DNA from 3 places in the Mesorhizobium sp. CNPSo 4684 genome. Region 1 is predicted to be linked to each of the others. Evidence: predicted binding sites of a transcription regulator. Region 1 holds the regulator's gene; each other region holds the start of a gene.
What was found. Region 1 encodes LexA, which represses DNA repair genes until DNA is damaged. Its sites were predicted from a motif close to TGTTCNNNNTGTGTTCNG; they were not measured.

Region 1 (5,008 bases):
TCGAAGCGCCTGAAGGCGCCATCGACATCGTCGGCACCGGCGGCGACAACTCCCATTCGGTCAACATCTCGACGGCTTCGGCCTTCGTCATCGCCGGTTGCGGCGTGCCGGTGGCAAAGCATGGCAATCGCGGCCTGTCGTCGCTGACGGGCGCCGCCGACGTGCTGGTTGCGCTCGGCGTCAAGATCGATATCCCGCCGGAGACGATCGGCCGCTGCATCCATGAAGCGGGCGTCGGCTTCATGTTCGCGCCGGCGCATCATCCGGCGATGAAGCATGTCGGCCCGACGCGCGTCGAGCTCGGCACCCGCACCATCTTCAACCTGCTCGGACCGCTGTCCAATCCGGCCGGCGTAAGCCGCCAGATGGTCGGCGTGTTCTTGCCGGAATGGATCGTGCCGGTGGCCGAGACATTGAAGGCGCTGGGTACAGAGCATGCCTGGGTCGTCCATGGCGACGGCTATGACGAAATCACCACCACCGGCGAAACGCAGGTTGCCGAACTGGCCGGTGGCGAGATCCGCCACTTTACGCTGACCCCGGAAGCAGTCGGTTTGCAGCGCCACACCAAGGACGAGTTGCGCGGCGGAGACGCCGCCTACAATGCCCAGGCTTTGCGCGACATGCTGGGCGGCGCCGCCGGCGCCTATCGCGACACGGTGCTGATGAATGCCGGCGCCGGCATGGTGGTGGCGGGCAAGGCAACAACGCTTGCCGACGGCATGGCGGCGGCGGCACAAGCCATCGACAGCGGCCGGGCGCTAGGCGTGCTCGACAGGCTGGTCGAGATTTCGAACGGATAGGGCCGTGGCTGACATTCTGCGCAAGATCGAGGCCTACAAGCGCGATGAGATCGCGGCGGCAAAGGCGCTGATACCGCTGGCCGAGATCAAGGCACAGGCGAAGGATGCCGACGCGCCGCGCGGCTTTCTCGCGGCGCTCGAGGCGAAGCGCAGATCGGGCAACTTTGCCCTGATAGCCGAGATCAAGAAGGCGAGCCCTTCCAAAGGGTTGATCCGTGCCGATTTCGACCCACCGACGCTGGCGCAGGCCTATGAAAAAGGCGGCGCCGCCTGTCTTTCGGTGCTGACCGATGCGCCGTCCTTCCAGGGCGCGCCGGAATTTCTAACCAACGCCCGCAAGGCGGTGTCGCTGCCCGCGCTGCGCAAGGATTTCCTGTTCGATCCCTACCAGGTCTACGAGGCGCGCGCCTGGGGCGCCGACGCCATCCTGATCATCATGGCCAGCGTCGACGATGCCTTGGCGAGCGAATTGGAAGCGACCGCATTCGAACTCGGCATGGATGCGCTGATCGAGGTGCACGACGAGGCCGAGACGCAGCGCGCGGTAAAACTGTCGTCGCGGCTGATCGGCATCAACAACCGCAATCTGAGGACGTTCGAGACCAGTCTTGAAACCTCCGAGCGGCTGGCGTCCATGGTGCCGGGCGGCCGCTTGCTGGTCAGCGAGAGCGGTATTTTCACCCATGACGATTGCCTCAGGATGCAAAAGGCCGGCATCGAAACCTTCCTTGTCGGCGAAAGCCTGATGCGGCAGCAGGATGTGGCGGCTGCAACGCGCCTGCTTCTGACAGGCAAGGCGACAGCCGAGGCGGTCTGACGATGACAGCCGCCCTCACCCATCTCGGCGCCAAGGGCGAGGCCAACATGGTCGATGTCGGCGACAAGGCGGAGACGACGCGCACGGCAGTCGCCGAGGGCTTTGTCTCGATGCGGCCTGAAACCCTGAAAATGATCCTCGACGGCGACGCCAAGAAGGGCGATGTGCTGGGCACAGCGCGCATCGCCGGCATCATGGCAGCCAAGAAGACGCATGAGTTGATCCCGCTCTGCCATCCCCTGCTGTTGACCAAGGTGTCGGTCGACATCGAGCCGGACGCGGCGCTGCCCGGCCTCAGGGTCACCGCGCTCGCCCGCGTCACCGGCAAGACCGGGGTCGAAATGGAAGCGCTGACCGCGGCCTCGGTGGCATGCCTGACTATTTACGACATGGCCAAGGCGGCCGATCGCGCCATGGTGATTTCCGGCATAAGGCTGGTGGAAAAGACCGGCGGCAAGTCCGGCGACTACAAGGCGGGCGCCTGATGGCGCTGGTTCCGGTGGCCGAGGCGCTGGAGCGCCTGCTGGAAGGCGCTGCGGCGCTGCCGGGTGAAAGCATCGCCCTGGCGGATGCGGCCGGCCGGGTGCTGGCGGAACCTGTCGTGGCGCTGCGCACTCAGCCGCCTTTCAACGCGTCCGCCATGGACGGCTATGCGGCGCGGGCGCAGGATGTGGCATCCGCCCCGGCGCGGCTTTCGGTGATCGGCATGGCGCCGGCCGGACGCGGCTTTGACGGCTCGGTCGGCAGGGCGGAGGCTGTCCGCATTTTCACCGGCGCGCCTCTGCCCGAAGGTGCCGACACGATCGTCATCCAGGAGAATGTCCGCGACCTTGGCAATGGCCATATCGAGGTCACCGAGCCGACCGCGAAAGACCGTAACATCCGCCGCCGTGGACTGGATTTCTCGCAAGGCGACCTGCTCCTGCAAAAAGGTCGCGCGCTCGATCCGGCCGCATTGTCGCTTGCGGCGTCGGCCAATCATCCGATGCTCAACGTCGTGCGCCGGCCTCTGGTCGCGATCATCGCCACCGGCGACGAATTGCTGCCGCCGGGGCGTGACCCCGGTCCGGATCAGATCATCTCCTCCAACGCTTACGGCGTTGCGGCCGCCGCGCAGTCTGTCGGCGCCAAAGCGCTTGATCTCGGCATCGCGGCAGATCGCAAGGCCGAGATAGCGGCGCTGGTGCGCAAGGCTGTCGCGGCAAAGGCCGACGTCATCGTCACGCTCGGCGGCGCCTCGGTCGGCGACCACGACCTTGTGCACGATGTACTGACCGGCGAAGGCATGAAGCTCGATTTCTGGAAGCTCGCCATGCGCCCGGGCAAGCCGCTGATGTTCGGGCGTCTCGGCGACATCAGGTGCATCGGCCTGCCCGGCAATCCGGTGGCGAGCCTGGTCTGCTCGCAGCTGTTTTTGAAGCCGCTTTTGGCGCAGCTCGGCGGCCGCACGCACCGGCAGGACATCCGCCCGGCGCAGCTTGGCGCCGCGATGCCGGCCAATGACCTGAGGCAAGACTATGTGCGCGCCGTGGTGAGCGAAGAAACCGGCGCACGGGTGGCGACGCCGTTCGGCATCCAGGATTCCTCGATGCTGAGAATGCTGGCCGACGCCAACGGCTTGATCGTGCGCGAGCCCTTCGCTCCGGCCGCCGCCGCGGGTGCCGCCTGCAGCGTCCTGATGTTACGCTGAACAAAACGTCAACACATTCATTAAACTTTAAAAGGTTGCGGAACACAACTGGAACAGATAGTGTTTGTTCTGGGTTTGTTTTTTCTGATTCTGGTTTCAGGACCCGTGGGGGCCGCGATGCTGACGCGCAAACAACATGAACTTCTGATGTTCATCCATGAACGCCTGAAGGAGAGCGGAATCCCGCCGTCTTTCGACGAGATGAAGGAGGCGCTCGACCTCGCGTCCAAGTCCGGCATTCACCGCCTGATCACGGCGCTTGAGGAGCGTGGTTTCATTCGCCGGCTGCCAAACCGGGCGCGCGCGCTGGAAGTGCTGCGGCTGCCCGACTCGATCGCGCCCGGCCTCAATGCGGCGAAGAAGTTCTCGCCAAGCGTCATCCAGGGCAGTCTCGGTCAAGGTGGTCAGGGGCAAGGCGGTATCGGCCGCCAGATCAAGCCGGCCTCCTCGTCTCGTTCGATGTCGGCCGGCAATGACGACGCCGTTTCCGCGGTGTCGATCCCGGTGATGGGCCGCATCGCCGCCGGTGTGCCGATCGACGCCATCCAGCACCAGACGCATTCGATCTCGGTGCCGCCGGACATGATCATGGGCGGCGAACACTACGCGCTCGAGGTCAAGGGTGACTCGATGATCGAGGCCGGGATTTTCGACGGCGATACGGTGATCATCCGCAATGCCGATACGGCGAGCCCCGGCGAGATCGTGGTGGCGCTGGTCGACGAGGAGGAAGCGACGTTGAAGCGCTTCCGCCGCAAGGGCGCCTCGATCGCGCTGGAAGCCGCCAACCCGGCCTACGAAACCCGCATCTTCGGGCCGGACCGGGTCAAGGTGCAGGGCAAGCTGGTCGGCCTGATCAGGCGTTACTAGAGCCGGCTACTTTTCGCGCTGCTTGTAAGGCGGCAGACCGCGTGCTTCGCGTGAGAAGCGGCGTTGCTCGTGCCAGGGACGATAGGGCTTGTCGACGGCGAAACGGATCATTGGCGCTGTCGCGGCCGATTGTGGGTCGAAGAAGACGGCGGCACTGCCATCGCGGGCAAGTTGCTTCTTGGTCACGACCAGCACCAGCGAGTCGCGGCACGGATTGTAGGCGGTGGCGTCGTCGATGACGATCAGGCTGGCGTAGGCGCAGGCTGGCCGCGCTGTGTTGCGGTCTTTTGCCAGCGCGATGATGGCTCCGGCCGGGTGCCGGGCAATGCAGAGATTGCCTGTGCAATAGAAGGGCGAGCCGGGCGGCAGGTCCAGCGGGTCTAGATCGAACCGCGTGTCCGTTGCCTCGAAAATCTCGGGCGGGATTATGGTTTCCGCCCTCAGCGCGCGTTTCCAGTTGTCTGTGGTGAATTCGTTGGAGCGTTCCCGGTTGAGCGCGAGTTCGCCGCCACCAATCGGCAATGCCACCAGATGCGCATCCTCGGAGATGAGCACATCGGGCGTGCGCACCTGTGGCACAGTCAACAGGCCGGCCAGCGCGAAAGGCACGGCCGCCAGCCTCAGCCAGGTGGTGGCCATGGTGGCGATGACCAGGGCGACCGCCACCAGCAGCACCGAGCGGATAGAGATCAGCCCGACGGCATCGATCGGCGAACGTTCGGAAATCCAGGCGGAGATGGCGATCATCGCCGCCAAGCCCTTGCCCATGACATAAAGGAACGGTCCATCGGCGCCGAACGGCATGGCCAGCGCGCTGAGCACGGCGAA
Region 2 (5,008 bases), on a different contig from region 1:
AGTCCTCGCTGGTTCGTGCACTCGCGGGCGTTTGGCAACCTGTTGTTGGACGCGTCAAGCTCGATGGCGCCGACCTCGACCAGTGGTCTCCGCAGGATCGCGGCCGCTTCATCGGTTATCTGCCGCAGGATGTGGAGCTGTTTGCCGGCACGGTCGCCGAGAACATCGCGCGTTTCGAGCCCGATGCCGATCCCGCATCGATCATTGCCGCGGCCAATGCCGCCGGCGCGCATGATCTCATCGTCGGTTTCCGTGACGGTTACGAAACCCAGATCGGCGAGCTCGGCGAAGCCGTGTCGGCCGGCCAGCGCCAGCGCATCGCGCTGGCCCGCGCGCTCTATCGCGATCCTTTCCTGGTGGTGCTCGATGAGCCGAATTCAAACCTCGATGCCGAGGGTGAGAAGGCGCTGCTACAGGCGATCATGGGGGTGCGGGAGCGCGGCGGCATCGTCGTGCTGGTGGCGCACCGGCCGAGCGCGCTCGCCACGGTCGATTTCATCCTCGCCATGAACCAGGGCCGCGTCCAGGCTTTCGGCCTCAAGGAAGACGTTTTGGCCAAGCTGTTCCCGCGGCCGCAGCCAACGGTGGTCGCCGTGCCGCGTCTCAGGCTCGCCACCGAAGAGCCGACGCCCGGAACGGTGGCCGCAGGCGAATGAAGGCAGGTACGATGCTGAGCTCCTCCCACCAATCCATTCGACGCTATATGCGTTTCGGCGTCGTCGCGGTCGCGCTGCTGGTGGGCGGTGTCGGCGGCTGGGCATCGCTGACCCGCATTTCCGGAGCGGTCATCGCCACCGGGGTCCTCGTCGTCGATTCCCACGTCAAGGACGTGCAGCATTCGACCGGAGGCATCGTCGGCGAGATCGCCGTGCGCGACGGCGACCGCGTCAAGCGCGGTGCGCTGCTCGTGCGCCTCGATCCCACCATGCCGGCAGCCAACCTTGCCGTGGTGACCAAGGCGCTCGACCAGTTGTCGGCACGCGAGGCGCGCCTCGAAGCCGAGCGCCAGGGCGTCGACGCCATCGCCTTTCCAAAGGACCTGCTCGATCGCCGCGATGATCCGGCGATCGCCGAGATCATGGCCGGCGAGCTACAGGTTTTCGAGACAAGGCGTGCGGGCCGTTCCGGCCAGAAGAGCCAGTTGCAGGAGCGCATCCTCCAGCTGCAGAAGGAGATCGTGGGGAACACGGGCCAGGCAGAGGCCAAGTCGAAAGAAATCACGCTCGTCGAGGAGGAATTGGCCAGCATACGGGAGCTGTGGAAAAAGCGGCTGATTTCCATCGACCGCCTGACGGCCCTGGAGCGCGAGTCGGCACGGCTCGACGGCGAGCGCAGCCAGCTGATCGCGGCTCAGGCGCAGGCCCAGGGCAAGATTGCCGAGATCAATTTGCAGATCCTCCAGATCGATCTCGAACTCGGCACCGAGGTCAACAAGGATTTGCGCGAGATCGACGCCAAAGTCGGCGAACTGACGGAGCGCAAGATCGCCGCCGAGGACCAGCTCAGACGCATCGACATCCGAGCGCCGCAGGACGGCGTCGTGCAGCAGTCCATCGCCCACACGATCGGCGGCGTCATCACCCCTGGCCAGACGATCATGCAGATCGTGCCCGACAGCGACAGCCTGACCGTCGAGGCCAGAATCGCGCCAAGCGACATCGACCAGCTATGGATCGGCCAGCCGGCCGCACTGCGCTTCTCGGCCTTCAACCAGCGCACCACGCCGCAGATCAACGGCACGGTCGAGCGCACCTCGCCGGACACGACCACCGACCAGCGCACCGGCATCAGCTACTACACCGTGCGCATCGCGACCACGAGCGCGGAAGTGGCTCGCCTTGGCGAGATCAAGCTGGTTCCGGGCATGCCGGTCGAATCCTTCATCAAGACCGCCGACCGGACCGTGATTTCCTACCTCGTCAAGCCGCTGCAAGACCAGATCAACCGCGCCTTCAGGGAGTGAGGCCAAAGGGCGTGCCAAGGATGATGCTCCTGCCGTTCCTGCGTTGGCCAATGCATCGCCGCCACGGCAGGTCGGGCAGGTTGAGATGGCTGGCCATGCTGGCCCCGTTCATCCTATTGTTCGGCTACATCGTTTCCGGCTTCCTGGGCGTTCGGTTCGACTCGCCCTGGGCCGTGCTCAGGCACCTTGCGGCATTTCCGAACTGTAGCGTTGCCCGTGCCGTCGGCCTGGCCCCTGCGCATTTGGGAGAACCGGGCTACTGGCCGACGCACGACGCCGACCATGACGGCATAGGTTGCGAGCCCTGGAATGGGAGAAATGCAAGCGGCGTCATGGTGCATCGCTATTGGCGCACCGGCCGATAGTTTTCACAGCTCCTTTTCCGCCAGTTCGCGGAAGGCGTCGGGGACCGAGCGCCGGGCTTCCAGCGCCACCGCGCCATAGCCGACCGCCTCTCTGCCAAAGCGCTGGCGGATCTTGTCGATGGCACGGTCGGCGCCAAAGCGCGCCAGGCCCTTTTTGCTGCCGGGCCGCTGCTTCTCGTCATCGAGGCCGAGCGGCAGCTCGAGCTGCAGCTCGGCATTTTCTTCCAACTGCGACACCGAAATCGCCAGCAGCGAGATGGTCTTTTCCCGAGGGTTGGCGGCCAGCACGCCGCGCACCAGCTCCTCGGCGATTTCGGCCAGCATCGCGGTCGCCGAAATCGGCTGATCGAGCGTCACCGAGCGCGTGACCGCGTGCAGATCGGCGAAACGCACCCGCACCGTCACCGTGCGGCCGGGCCGCGATTTTGCCCTGAGCCGGCTGGCGACCCGGTCTGCCAGATGCAGAAGAACAGGTCCGAACACATGGGCCTCGGCCGGCCGCTTGCCGAGCGCCGATTGCGCGCCGGCCGAATGCGCCCGCCGGTGCGTCTCGAGTTTTCGCGGATCTCGGTTCCACGCCAGCGATGCCAGCTTCTCGCCGGCGGCGGGGCCGAGCAGCCGGCGCAACGCGCCGCTGTGGGTCTTGGCCAACTGGCCGATGGTCTCGATGCCGATCTCGGCCAGCCGCGCTTTGGTCGCCGGGCCGACGCCCCACATCAACCCGACCGGCAGGTCGTGCAGGAAGGCGAGCTCCGTTGCCGGTTCGACCACCACCACCCCGTCGGGTTTCGCCACTTGCGAGGCGATCTTGGCCAGGTGCTTGGTGCGCGCCACGCCGATCGATATCGGCAGGCCGAGTTCGGCCAATACACGCCGCCGCACCCTGGCGGCGATCTCGGCCGGCGACCCGAACAGATGCGTGCAGCCGGCGACATCGGCAAAGGCCTCGTCGATCGAGATGCGCTCGACCAGCGGCGTGAAATCGTCGAGCACTTTGATCGCGGCGTCGCCCAGCCTCTGGTACTCGCCGAAATTTCCGCCGACAAAGATCAACTGCGGGCAAAGCTCCCGCGCGCGCCGTCCCGGCATCCCGCCGCGGACGCCAAAAACCCTGGCCTCGTAGGATGCGGCCAGCACCACACCACCGCCAACGGCAATCGGCTTGCCCCTGAGCGACGGGTCAAGCAGCTGCTCGACCGAGGCATAGAAGGCATCGAGATCCGCATGCAGGATGGTGGGTTCCATCCCGGCCGTTCCTTTGGGCGTTGCAGCATTAGCCGCGTCTGTTGCTAGGGTGGTTTTGACGAACAAATAGAGAACAAACGGGGTCCGCTGTCAAGCGAGGCGCTTACCTCCGGTGAATTCGCTGGAGAACCGGCCGTCGATGGAGCCGCCTTGTCAGGGGCCGGGGGAACATTGTGTCTCGCCGCCGCGTTCATGGTCTCGTTGGGACATTGTTTCGTGGAGGCTGGTATGGGCCAGTTCGAGATGATCGACCTCGTCAGCGTCGTTGACGCCTGCACGAGCGATCGCGTTGCCGGACACTGCGTGTCGATGGCCAAGGCGGTGGAAGAATTGCGGGTGCTGACTGGCGATTTCGTGTCGCCGGACGAGGCGGTGGCCAATGCCCTGTCTGCGGTGGCGCTGAGGCGCGGCTGCGCCGTGCTGTTCCGATGAACAACCGGGCGCCGATATCCTGCTGATGCCATAGGGCCCAATGCCGCAAGCGCCTGAAAGGCGATGCCTTCGGGGCGACAATCGACCATCACCGATGCTCCGAACGCGTGGGTGCCGGCCCTCAATCCATCCGCGTCGAAAGCAGGCTCTGCAGGTGCTCGCTCATGTCGAATCCGTATTCGACACCTGTTCGGCAAATCACGCGACGGTCTTGGTTGCGACCTAAGTATCGCAGCAATTAGGCCTAAGGTCTGATCAGTATAGGGCGTCAGTCGCGCAAAGGGCCGATCCGCTCGGCGGTGTTCATATTTATCTTTATATATCAATTATTTACAAGATCTTGTCCAACCTTTTGCCGGTCGATTATCGCGTATCGCAACCACATTTATCTAAAGTTTACTCCATCGAATTAGCAAATTCTCATATGGCGCTGCTATAGCGAGTCGGCGGAGGTGGGCTATTCCCCCGAGGAGGTATTATGACATCCCGAAAAACCCTTTTGGCGGCGCTTGCCGCGTTTGCGCTCCTGGCCTCTCCGGCCCTGGCTGGTGCTGGTGGTAACGGTGGTGGCCACGGCCATGGTGGTGGCAACGGCGGCGGTAACGGCAATGGCGGCGGCAACGGCAATAGCGGCAGCGGCAAATCCGGCAACAGCGCTTCGCATGGCAAATCGGCATCGGCTCATGCCGGCAAGAAGGCCTCGACCGACGACCAGGCTGTCGATGACGTCGAAGTCGCCGCGACGCCCAAGGAAAAGAACATCCACGCCAAGCTTGGCCGGCTGAACTCGCTGCAACGCAACATCAACGCCTATATGAACTCCAAGAGCAAGAAGTTCGCCGGCGTGCAGGCTTATGTGACGGCGTCGGCAGTTGCCAAGAACGCCCAAGCCGCGGTTGACGAGGCAAATGCTGCGGTGACGGAAGCCCAGAACGCGGTGGCCGCCCAGCAGGCGGCCTTCGATGCGGCGCATGTGGATACGCCTCCAACGCCCGAGGAGCAG
Region 3 (5,008 bases), on a different contig from region 1:
GGCGCCGGCGGCGGTGACATGTCCTCGTAGAGCGTGCGGGCTTCCTCGGCCGGGCCGCGCCGCGTCCCGGTGCCAAGCACCTTCCAGACGAAGATGCGGCGCTCGTGCGTGATGGTCAAAACATCGCCGGCTTTGACCAGATCCGACGCCTGCGCTGCTTTGTCGCTATTGATGCGGACGCGTCCGGCGACCACCAGCTTGGCCGCCAGCGAGCGCGATTTGACCGCACGCGAGAAGAACAGCCATTTGTCGATGCGCTGGCGACCCTCAGCAACCATCGAACCGTGCCGTGCCTACTTCTTCAGCTGGTCGCGCAAGGCGGCGAGCTTGGCGAAGGGCGAGTCTGGATCGAAACGCACCGGACGTTCCTCGCGCGGCTTGGCCTGGAAGGCCGGCTTGCCGCCTTGTGAGCCGCCTTTGCCCTCCGGCCTGCCGCCTTTCCAATCCGGCCGGCCTTCGCGAGGACGCTCGCCTGGCGGCTTGCCATCGCGGCGCTGTTCGCCTTCGGCCTGCGGCTTGGGCTTGAACTTCGAGCGGTCGAAGCGCGGCTTGGCGGCACCGTCGCGCTGGTCGCGCCGGCCCTGATAGGCCGGCCGCCCGCCCGGTGCCGGCTGTCCGCCAGCAGCGTCGGCAGGCGCATCGGTTCGGGCTGCCTGGCCGTTGCGCGGGCGATTGTCTCTGCGGTTTTCGTGGCGATGACGCGGGCGCTGCTCGAAACGGCCCTGCCGCCACAACAGGATCGGTTTTGGCTCTTCAGCCTCTGGCGCGGCTTCGCCAGTCCCACTCTCCCCCTCGTGGGGAGGGTCGGCGCGCAGCGCCGGGGTGGGGGCAGCGCCGGCGTCGTCAGTTGCATCTCCAGCGTCGGCGGCGTCAGCACGACCTGCTTCGTCAGCGCCGTCACCCCCACCCGCGTCGCTTCGCGCCGCGACCTCCCCCATCGAGGGAGAGGTAAGGGCGTCGGCGCTTTCGGCGACGGTGACGTCGGCAACAGCTTCTGTAACGGGCGGGACTCCTTCAGCGATTTCCGCGGGAGCTTCGATTTGATCTTCAGAAACAGCCGCTGCCGGTTGGGCGACGGACTCTGCGGTATTCTCTGACGTAACTTCTGCGGCGGTAGCTTCAACAGCCGCATCCGGCTCCGCACCCTCGGCCGGTGCTTCGGTGACAGCATCCGCTGCGGCGGCTTCCGCCGCGGCCTTTGCAGCCGCTTCCGCCAGCTTTGCCGCAGCCGCTTCCCGCGCCGCATTGTCCTGCGCTTCCAGCCGCGCCTTCACCTCTGCAGGCGGCTTCGGCTCGGCGCGGTAGCCGAGACCCTTCAGGATCTCTTCCATGTCGTCGGCGGTGGCGCCGAGGATCGACATCATCGGCGGCGTCACCATGAAGGACTGGCCGTCATAGGCGCCATCCGGGCGCTGGCCGAGGCCGGGCTTCCAGTTGGTCGCGGGGCGGATCAGGTCGGCCAGCCGTTCCAGAATGTCGATGCGCACGGCGCGGCGGCCGAGATTGCGGTAGCCGGCGAGCTTGTAGAAGGTCTTGTCGAAAGCCGGGTCGATGACCACCGAGGTGCGGCCGGAGGCCAGCGCGTGCACCACGTCGCCGAAGCCGGGCTTGTCCTTGCCGTCATTCTTCAGCGCCCACAAAAGCGTAATCAGGCCGGCGGGTGCAGGCTTGATCAGCGCCGGCACGAAGACGTGGTAGGCGCCAAAACGCACACCGAGCCGGCGCAGGGCAGCGCGTCCCTCCTGGTCGAGCGACTTCATCTCTTCGGCGATGTCGCGGCGGTTGATGAGGCCGAAATGCTCGACGAGCTGGAAGGCGATGCCACGGCCGATGCCGGTGATCTGCTCGGCATTCTTCAAGTCGACCAGCGGCTTCAGCAGCGACTCGATCTGGAAATTGACGAAACGCTCGGCGCGCGCAGCAACCTTGTCGCGGGCGGGGCCGGTCAGCTGCTCGTCGGCCAAAAGCACGAGGCGCGGCTTCAGCGCGTCCTCGCCGGCAACCAGCGTGCCGATCGGCGCGCCGATCCAGCGCAGCGTGCCGTCGGAGCCGAGCGCCAGGTCGCCATTGGCGCAGGCGCCGAAGCGTTCGGCGCGCGCCTCGAACTCGGCGGCCAGCGCCTTTTGCGCTGCCGTACGCACGGCCTTGGCGTCTTCGCCGCCGGCGCTCTGGTCGGCGGTGAAGCGGAACCCTTGCAACTCGCCGACATGATGGCCTTCGACAAGGACGGTTCCGGTAGGACTGATTTCGGCTTCAGGCATTGTATTTTCTCTAAGGCGCCGCATGAGGACGGAAGTCCTGCGGTCTACAAACCGTTTCGTCAACCGCTCATGCAGCGCATCCGACAATCTGTCTTCGATTTCGCGCGTCTTTTCCTGCCAGTGTGCCTGATCGGCCAGCCAGCCGGGCCGGTTGGACACGAATGTCCAGGTGCGGATCTGGGCAATGCGGTGCGACAGCGTATCGATATCGCCTTCGGTCGTGTCGGCCCGGCGCACCTGCTCGGCCATGTAGTTCTCGTCGACATGGCCGTGTTTGGCGAGGTCCGTGTAGATCGAGGCGATGAGGTCGGAGTGCTGGGCCGGCGCGATCTTGCGGTAGTCGGGCAGGGCGCAGGCTTCCCACAGCAGCGCCACGCGCTTGGCGTTGGTGGCGAGCGCGCGGATGTCCTCGTCGCGGGAGAGATGCTCGAGCGCCTGCGCATCGACCGCCGGCAGCGCCCGCGTCAGCCCGTCGACCGGGGCGTTGATCTCGATCGAACGCTTCAGTGCGTCGAGGCTGGCAAAATCGAAATGCGCGGTGCGCCATTGCAGCACCTTCACCGGGTCGAACTCATGACCCTCGATGCGCTTGACCAGTTCCTCGTCCAGCGGATCGACCTGGCCGGTGACGCCGAATGTGCCGTCACGCAAATGCCGGCCGGCGCGGCCGGCAATCTGGCCGAGCTCAGCCGCCGTCAGATTGCGGTACTGGTAGCCGTCGAATTTGCGGTTCTGGGCAAAGGCGACATGGTCGAGATCGAGGTTGAGACCCATGCCGATGGCGTCGGTGGCAACGAGATAGTCGACGTCGCCCGCCTGGAACATTGCCACCTGGGCGTTGCGGGTGCGTGGGCTGAGGGCGCCGAGCACGACGGCAGCGCCGCCCTGCTGGCGGCGGATCAGTTCGCCGATGGCGTAGACCTCGTCGGCGGAGAAGGCGACGATGGCGGTGCGACGCGGCAGGCGGGTCAATTTCTTCGAGCCGGCATAGGCGAGGTGCGACAGCCGCGGCCGCGTCACCACCGAAACGCCCTTCAGCAGGCGCTGCAGGATGCCATGCATGGTGGCGGCACCAAGCAGCAGCGTTTCCTGGCGGCCGCGCAGGTGCAGGATGCGATCGGTGAAGATGTGGCCGCGTTCGAGGTCGCCGGCAAGCTGCACCTCGTCGATGGCGACGAAGGCGGCGTCGGTCTCGCGCGGCATGGCCTCGACGGTGCAGACCGAATATTTCGCGCCGGGCGGCTGGATTTTTTCCTCGCCGGTGATCAGCGCCACCTTGTGAGCGCCGACTTTTTCGCAGACGCGGGCGTAGACTTCTCGCGCCAGCAGCCGCAGCGGCAGGCCGATGATGCCACTCTCATGCGCGACCATGCGCTCGATGGCGAGATGGGTCTTACCGGTGTTGGTCGGACCCAGCACGGCGGTCACGTCGCGGCCCGACAGGATCAGTGGCTGGGTGTGTTTCGGCTGGATGTTCATCGGCCTGGAAATGAGGCTTTCTGCATCGTGTTGTCGGGAGCGCGCCTCGCATGGCGCGTATGACAGGCGACACATAGGGATTTCGGGCGCGAAGCGAAAGCGGAATGTTCCGGCCGTCAGTTCGGGAGTCTCGTTCGAGGTCCGGATTGGCTCCCGATTAACAGTTGGAACGAGTCTGGAACGAATCGGCTACGAATCAGTGACTCCAGCAGATTCAGCTTTTGTTCACGGCTACATGTGGATTTTGCGACCGGGAGTCTCACCACATGCTGAATCCATTGAACTGGCCCGATTCATGCAGGGCGGGCTTTGCCATTAACCTTCGCCGGCGAAGAATGGCCACTGCTCAGCGGTCGTTGGCCAAGGTTATGAAATTATTGTCTTTTCTTAACCAGCTTTAACCATTTGGCAGAGCTTTTCGGCCTTCGCCATTAACGTTTCGGTCAAAGCCGGAACGAATCGGAGACGAATCAGCGATGGGCGGGTTTTCCCGATTTGTTCACCCCAATATGTTGTGTTATCCACAGCTTGCCCACCGAGAATTCACAGCTTTTGAAGCGGGTTTCGCACAGGCCAGGCGGACCCCGTTAATCTTTGCGTGCCGGAACGGGGCAATCGCCACGACAGCACTCTCGGTGACCGACGGTCAACCCGCGTCGTGGCCTGTTGCATAACGTTGCAAAACCGGTCCGACATTTCGGATGATTTCCTCATGCGATAGGGCCACGACGGGCGCAAGCCGCAACAGATATCGGCACGTCGCCAGGCCCAGCAACTGGCTGGCAACCAGCCCGGCGCGCCGTCCGGCGTCGGCTGGGTCGCCTATCGACGCAACCATCGGCCTCACCTGGTTGGCAAAGACGTCCCGGACCTTCTCGGCCGCGTGCTCGTTCGACGCAGCCGAGCGCAGCAGGATTATCATGCCGGGCCCGTTGGCCGGACCTTCCCAGTTTACGAGAAAGCGCCTGATCAGCGTGTCGCCGATCATAGCCGGGTCGGTCCGCTGATCGGGCAGTTTCAGGTCGACGACCGCCGCCCTGGCGAACAGCTCATCCTTGCTGTGGAAATAGCGGATCACCATGGCTGGATCGATCGAAGCCTGCGCGGCGACATCCCGAATGGATACCCCGTCATAGCCGCCCTCGGCGAAAAGGCGGCGCGCAGCTTCGAGGATCTGGGCCCGTGTGCGGTCCGACTTGGTGATTTTTTTCGGGTGATTCTCGGTCATGAACATGCATATGCCAACACCTGTTGACAAATGCAACCGG

Region 2: a site for LexA is predicted at 3,632-3,649, ahead of dinB (DNA polymerase IV). Genes of this name have one in related genera too.
Region 3: a site for LexA is predicted at 3,906-3,923, ahead of AC04SG_RS29120 (helicase-related protein). Genes of this name have one in related genera too.

The regions. Positions count from the first base shown of each region.
Region 1 covers NZ_JBWLUX010000003.1:21,077-26,084, reverse strand. The annotation lists gene trpD (anthranilate phosphoribosyltransferase) at 1-803, shown strand, start outside; gene trpC (indole-3-glycerol phosphate synthase TrpC) at 808-1,620, shown strand; gene moaC (cyclic pyranopterin monophosphate synthase MoaC) at 1,623-2,105, shown strand; gene AC04SG_RS03120 (molybdopterin molybdotransferase MoeA) at 2,105-3,310, shown strand; gene lexA (transcriptional repressor LexA) at 3,428-4,180, shown strand; gene AC04SG_RS03110 (ComEC/Rec2 family competence protein) at 4,187-5,008, opposite strand, start outside.
Region 2 covers NZ_JBWLUX010000018.1:6,689-11,696, forward strand. The annotation lists gene AC04SG_RS18125 (type I secretion system permease/ATPase) at 1-656, shown strand, start outside; gene AC04SG_RS18130 (HlyD family type I secretion periplasmic adaptor subunit) at 668-1,963, shown strand; gene AC04SG_RS18135 (excalibur calcium-binding domain-containing protein) at 2,059-2,328, shown strand; gene dinB (DNA polymerase IV) at 2,332-3,573, opposite strand; gene AC04SG_RS18145 (hypothetical protein) at 3,802-4,005, shown strand; gene AC04SG_RS18150 (hypothetical protein) at 4,484-5,008, shown strand, end outside.
Region 3 covers NZ_JBWLUX010000043.1:31,444-36,451, reverse strand. The annotation lists gene AC04SG_RS29125 (RNA-binding S4 domain-containing protein) at 1-278, opposite strand, end outside; gene AC04SG_RS29120 (helicase-related protein) at 294-3,740, opposite strand; gene AC04SG_RS29115 (TetR/AcrR family transcriptional regulator) at 4,387-4,974, opposite strand.